2 regions of the Chitinophaga sp. W3I9 genome follow, and region 2 is predicted to be linked to the other one. Evidence: riboswitches for the same ligand, from Rfam matches in the RefSeq annotation. Region 2 holds a riboswitch; the other holds the start of a gene.

Region 1 (3,415 bases), 1.6 Mb from region 2:
GAGCGGATGGGCGTTCCACGCGATATCGGCAACGTGGTAGTGCCATTGGGCGCTACCCTGCATAAAGATGGCTCCAGCATTTCTTCCATCATAAAAATGGCCGTGGTGTTTGCCATGTTCGGAAAGGGCTTCGACAGCGTCCCCATCATTTTAATGGCACTAGGCGTTACTGTTATAGCCAGCATCGTGGAAGGCGGTATTCCTAATGGCGGCTACATTGGCGAACTGCTGGTGATGAGCATCTACGGGTTTCCCATAGAAGCACTCCCGCCGCTGATGATTATAGGCACGCTGGTAGATCCGCTGGCTACAATCCTCAATGCGACGGGCGACAATGTTGCTGCTATGCTGACAACACGTTTTCTGCGGGGGCGGGCGCCGGCAGTTTCGTAAACGCCTGCTCCAGGTCGGCCAGCAGATCGGCGGTTTCTTCAAGTCCTACTGATAAACGGATCAGGCTATCGCTTACGCCTGCCGCTCTTCTCTTTTCTGCGGGAATGGATTTATGGGTCATCGCCGCGGGATGACACAATAAGCTTTTGATGCCTCCGAGGCTTTCTGCCAGTTTAAAGTAATGCGTAGCTGTAACAAACGCAGTTGCCGCTTCGGCCCTGTCATCTTTCAAGGTAAAAGATATAATTCCTCCAAACCCTTTACTCTGCTGCTTTGCCAGCTCGTGGCCCGGGTGCGATGGCAATCCCGGATAAAACACTTTATCTACTGCCGGGTGTTTTTCCAGGTATTCCGCCAGGGCCTGCGCATTAATGCCATGTTGCTTAATACGCAAGTGCAATGTTTCAATACCACGTATCAGCAGGAAGCTGTCGAACGGGGAAAGAATAGCGCCGCAGGCATTCTGATAAAATTTAATCTCCTCTCCCAGTTGTAATGTTTTAGCCACTACCACGCCCGCAATCAGGTCGCTGTGGCCGCCCAGGTACTTGGTAGCACTGTGGATCACCAGGTCGGCGCCCAGCTGCAAGGGCTTTTGCAGCACAGGGGAGGCAAAGGTATTGTCTACACAAAACAAACAGTTATGCGCTTTTGCAATGCGGCCTATAGCCGCAATATCTGAAATCTTCAGCGTTGGATTAGTGGGCGTTTCCAGCCAGATCAGGCGCGTGGCCGGTGTGATGGCGTTGAATACCGCCTGTGTATCGGAGGTATCTACATAGTTTACTTTGATACCAAACTTCTCATATACTTTATTAAACAGCCGGAAAGCGCCGCCGTAAATATCATCTACCGCTACAATTTCATCGCCTGATTTCAGGAGCTTGATTACCGCGTCGATTGCTGCCAGGCCGCTGGCAAAAGCAGATGCAGTAGCGCCGCCTTCCAGTTTCGCAATGATCTTTTCTGCGGTTTCACGGGTAGGATTATTTGACCGCGCATAATCGTATCCTTTATTTACACCGGGTGCTGTTTGCACAAAAGTAGATGTCTGGTAAATAGGAACTGCAATAGCGCCTGTTTGCGGATCTACGGGAATAGAATGGATCAGTTCAGTGATAGTGCTCATCTTTGTTTGATTTTTAGTTTGATGAAAAATTGGTTAAACAGGTCCGTTAAATGAGCATATCAAAAAGGTGGGAGCATAAAAAAAACTCACCTGGGAGCCAGATGAGTTTTCTATTATCGTAAGAATAATATAATGTAAAACTATTGATCTGACTTATCTTTCCTGGTCCGTAAACCGGGATGGATGCAGCACCTTTCACTGTTTGCACAGTGATGGTTGCTAAGGTATCGTCGGGCCATGTCCCTCCTCCTTTCTTGATAAGCTATTTAAAGAACTGGTGCAAAGATAAGACAGAAAAAATAACTTCCAAATTTATTTTCCTACTAAATCGGTAGACTATTATTTATGTGCCAGTGTTAAACGGATTCCTTCTTCATAAGAAGTAGGTTTCACCTTAAAGTGTTGTTCAAACTTTGTAGAGTCGAAGATATAAGGATAGTTACTCTGGTACAGCATTTCCTTCATTTCCCGGATGGTAGTGTCAAACAATCCCGAGAGGGTTAGCATAAAACTGCCCAGCTTCATATATTTAGGTTTCACCCCCATCTGGGTGGCAATTATATTTATATATCCGTTGCCGTCCGGCGCCGGGTTGGCGGTCGGCAGGTGCCATACCTGGTTCCAGGAACTATCGTCCTGTGAAAGAAGGAACAATCCTTTGGCAGCATCCGGCGTAAAGGTATAGCTATGTGTCTGATCGTCTTTTCCAAGCCACATGGCATTGCTGTTCTTCCGGAACTTATCGATGATCAGCAGGTTCAGGAAGCCGGTTTTATCTGCGCCGGGTCCGTAGAAGTCGGCCGCTCTTGCAATGGTAGCCGTAAGGCCACCGGCCTTTACCTCGTTCATTAACTGGGTTGCAATGGCTGCACGGATCGTTCCTTTCTTACTGGAGGGGTGATACGGCGTATCTTCTTTCATAGGTCCGTTTACTAACCCGTAAGAATATACGTTGTCGAAGAAAATGAGCTTCGCACCGGCTTCCTTGCAGGCATTAATTACATTGGTCATGATCTTTGGCCATGCATCAGACCATACTTTGATATTATATTGGAGACCGGCAGTAAGAAATACGATGGCACTATCTTTCACGGCGTTCTTTGTTTGAGCGGCATCAGTAATATCGGCCGGCACCAGGTCGGTGATGCCTTCAATTGATTTTGGCGACCGGCTTACGAGGCGTACCCGTTTCTGATGACGCACCAGTTCGGCTGCCAGTTCGTTAGCAATAATACCTCCTGCACCGAGGATTGTATATAAGGGCTGGATAGATGAATCAGACATAATAAGGATGTGTTTATAAAGTAGACGAATAAATGAATGAGATATTTTATTTCAGGGGTCCAATGGATCAAATACATTTACCTGCAGCGACCGCAGATCCGGCAGGAATGATAAAAAGTAGAGGTCGGCCTGTTTGATATCTGCCGCAGGCATATATCCTAACTCTGTGGTGCAACGTTGGGTGAACATCGGGCTGTTCACGTAGGCAACGTGCATCACATCAGACACGCACATCATTCTTTTACCGGCCGGTATGCCACTCTGCCACACGATCCTCACGGCATTACGCACGTTGGTGGTAGTGTGGCGGGCATAAGGGTCTACCATCACCGCCGACGCGGGGATCTTCAGTTCATTTACCAGGTATTTCCTCATTTCCACTGCTTCGGAATATTGGGTACCTACCGGTCTTACATGACCACCGGATACAATAATAAAGGGCGCCATTCCTTTGCGGTATAATTCCGCACCGGTACGGCAGCGGCTTTTACCGGTTTCACTGATGGCCTCCTTTGCTACCGGGCTTGCGCCCAGGATAAGCATGGCGGTGTACGGATATTTGTTCCAGTCTGTTTTCTTTATTTGTTTATACGCATCCCGGTTGGTATC
Region 2 (3,415 bases):
TTGATCAGGATGCCCTGCACCGCCTGTTTTCCCGGCCGTTGTGTGCGGGCCACGGGTTGCCCGAAGCAGTAGTGCGTATGCCAGTACGCCGACGGCTGTACGAAGAACAGCTGTTCCAGCGCTGTTACGTCGGGGGCTTCCAGTATGCGGGAAAACAGGTGGGGAGATTGCTGCAAAAGCGCCGCAAAAGTCGCCAGCCGCATGGTAGGAAAGGCGGCAGGCCGCATCCGCAGCCAGTTCCATTGGTGAGCGGGCATAGGACTTAGCCGGAACTTGTGTTGCAGGTGCCCGTAAACATCCTGTAACTGCAACGCATATCCGTCTGTTTGGGGCGCTTCCAGCATACCTGCCTGGCCAAACAGCAGGGCCTCCAGCTGAAGCAACAGGTGCCGGTACCGCATCAGCATTTTGTAGGGCAGCGACTGTGCCACCTGCAGGAACGGTAAGGTATTTACGGGCGTGCCATAACTTTGCGCTACCGCCCAGTAACACACCTCTTCCCAGTTGTAGCGATTATGCTGCAGCCAGGCCCGCAGGCTGCCGATCTTACGTTCCCAGCGCTCTGCCAGCAAGCGTTCCTTCCAGCTAAGCCAGATGAGGGGCGGCACCCGCGCAGCATGCGGGGCACAGGGAACAAAAGGCGACAACCGCCGCAGCTCCTCATACCGCTGCAGGAGCAACTTGGGAATATGCTGCTGCAATTCCAGGCAGGGGGCCTCGCCCATTCCTACGGCGGGCATATCGTGTACAAACACCACATGCAGGATAATTCGCCCGTATTGCGGATTATGCTGGTGCCCATGCCGGAACCAGTCGGATGTACGCAGGTGCAGCTCCACCTGGCCTACCCATAAAGTAGCCCCGATCCTGATTTTTGCGGCCGAAAAATCCGGCCCGCCATTGTGGTTGTGACTACCGGGAAACAAGACCTGTACTGATTCTCCGCCGGTAGTGGTTAGATGATCCTGCTTAAATAGCCGGAATGCCCAGATATGCTGGAACAGCTCTTCTGAGAGCAACGGGTTAACAAACATAAGAGATATGGTTGGGTACAAAATAATATCATCCAAAGGTAATAAAACATCGATTAATAAATAAAATTCAGCTCCAATTTGGAAATCTGCTCAAAGTCATATTACCTTTGCGCCAGTTCTTACACATCACTTATCCAGAAAGGCGGAGGGACTTGGCCCTGCGATGCCTTAGCAACCTTTCCTGATTATTATAATCGGGAAAAAGGTGCTAATTCCTGCCCCGGTGCAAATCGGGGAAAGATAAGTTGGCAGAGATAATACTTCACAGAGATATATAACTTTCTAAAGGAGCTCTTCCAACAAACGGGAGAGCTTTTTTTATGCCCCTTCCCCACCCTTTTCATGGATTTGTTGTTGTTTAAGTTGATCTTTAATGATATCGTTGCAGTTGGCAATTGTGCACATTGAACATCATTAAAAATAATTTATAACATGAAAACAGCTACACAACTGATTCATAGCATCCCGGTAGACGAACTGACAGGCGCCATTTCTGTGCCTATCTATCAAACGTCCACCTTTGTGCAGGAATCACCCGGCATCAATAAAGGCTTTGAGTTTTCGCGGGCAAACAATCCCACGAGAAAAGTGCTGGAAGACCTTATCTGCAACCTGGAAGAAGGATTTGCCGGATTTGCGTTTGCCAGCGGTATGTCGGCCATAGATGCGGTGCTGAAGCTGTTAAAGACCGGCGATGAGATCATGGCCGTGGAAGACACCTACGGTGGCATCTTCCAGATCTTTAATCACATGTTTGAACGCTTTGGCATCAAAGTGAATTTTGTAGATACCAGCAACCTCGATAAAGTACTGGCCGCCATCACGCCCAATACAAGGATCATCTGGCTGGAATCCCCTACCAATCCTACTTTGCGCGTATCTGATATTAAATCTATCAGCAAAATTGCTAAACAACATAACATCCTGCTGGCGGTAGACAATACCTTCAGCACACCATTACTGCAACAGCCGCTGACACTGGGCGCCGACCTCGTTATCCACAGCGCTTCCAAATACCTCGCAGGACACTGTGACGTAATTGCCGGCCTCGTAGTCGTAAACTCAAAAACACTGGCAGACCAGATCCGGTACAACCAGAATATTTCCGGCAGTATCCTCAGCCCGTTTGAAGCATGGCTCACCATACGCGGTATTGAAACATTATACCTGCGCCTGGAAAAACAATGCAGCAACGCCAACGCCATCGCCAATTGGCTGGCCACACACCCCGCTGTGGATAAAGTATTTTATCCCGGACTGGCTACTCATAAAAATCATCACATTGCCCGTAAACAACAAAAAAATTACGGCGCACTGGTAAGCTTTTCCCTGAAAAGCGACAATATCAAAAACGCTATACGTATCGTAAACGCCACCAAATTATTTAAGCTGGCAGAAAGCTTTGGCGGCGTGAAAAGCATGCTGGCCCATCCGGCCACCATGACGCATCGTACCATACCGGAAGAATTCCGGAGAAAAACAGGTCTGCAGGACTCCTGCATCCGTTTATCAGTAGGCATCGAAGATGCTGATGACCTGATCAACGACCTGAAACAGGCGCTGGATAAATTAAACCATCCGGCCGGCAAGCAAATTACTGTTTTACAATAGCCGTCAGCGGTTAGCACACCACTTTCAATGTTCAGAACCTGATCATCTCTGTACAGCGAAAGACTGACCCCTACGGCGGAAAGCTCAAAAAAAAGTATGGAAAACAAGATCATCAATTTAGGCATTTTCGGATTTGGCGTCGTAGGACAAGGACTCTATGAAGTTTTGAACAGAACAAAAGGTATTAATGCACGGATCAAAAAAATCTGTATTAAAGACCCCAATAAATCAAGACCTATCGATAGCAGCTACTTTACGACAGATAAAAACGACATCCTCGAAGATCCTACCATTGACGTAGTAGTGGAACTGATCAACGACACCGAAGCAGCCTTCGAAATAGTAAGCAAAGCACTCCGCAACGGCAAAGCCGTAGTAAGCGCCAGCAAACGTATGATCGCTGAAAACCTGCCCGCACTATACCAGCTGCAGGCAGAAAACAAAGTGCCATTCCTGTATGAAGCGTCCAGCTGTGCGAGTATTCCCATTATCCGCAACCTGGAAGAATATTATGATAACGACCTGCTCAATGCTGTAGAAGGTATCTGTAACGGATCTACGAATTATATTCTTACCAAAATATTTGAAGAGAACCTCAGCTTTGCCACTGCCTTGCAACAGGCACAGGACCTGGGTTTCGCGGAAACAGATCCTACACTTGATATCGAAGGATATGATCCGAAATTTAAAATAGTGATCCTGCTGCTGCACGCATTCGGCACCTTTGTGAAACCGGAAGAAGTGTTCAATTTCGGTATCCATCACCTCAA

Evidence for each region. A riboswitch is a leader RNA that binds a small molecule or an ion and turns the genes downstream of it on or off. The one in region 2 is predicted to bind S-adenosylmethionine.
Region 1: another riboswitch for S-adenosylmethionine. It lies ahead of QFZ51_RS16240 (trans-sulfuration enzyme family protein); the one in region 2 lies ahead of QFZ51_RS09830 (trans-sulfuration enzyme family protein).

What each region holds. Positions count from the first base shown of each region.
Region 1 covers NZ_JBNPWC010000001.1:3,955,171-3,958,585, reverse strand. The annotation lists gene QFZ51_RS16245 (dicarboxylate/amino acid:cation symporter) at 1-393, shown strand, start outside; gene QFZ51_RS16240 (trans-sulfuration enzyme family protein) at 344-1,522, opposite strand; SAM riboswitch class I at 1,673-1,786, opposite strand; gene QFZ51_RS16235 (NAD-dependent epimerase/dehydratase family protein) at 1,862-2,806, opposite strand; gene QFZ51_RS16230 (YdcF family protein) at 2,858-3,415, opposite strand, start outside.
Region 2 covers NZ_JBNPWC010000001.1:2,316,835-2,320,249, reverse strand. The annotation lists gene QFZ51_RS09835 (DUF2851 family protein) at 1-1,034, opposite strand, end outside; SAM riboswitch class I at 1,162-1,281, shown strand; gene QFZ51_RS09830 (trans-sulfuration enzyme family protein) at 1,467-2,645, shown strand; gene QFZ51_RS09825 (homoserine dehydrogenase) at 2,742-3,415, shown strand, end outside.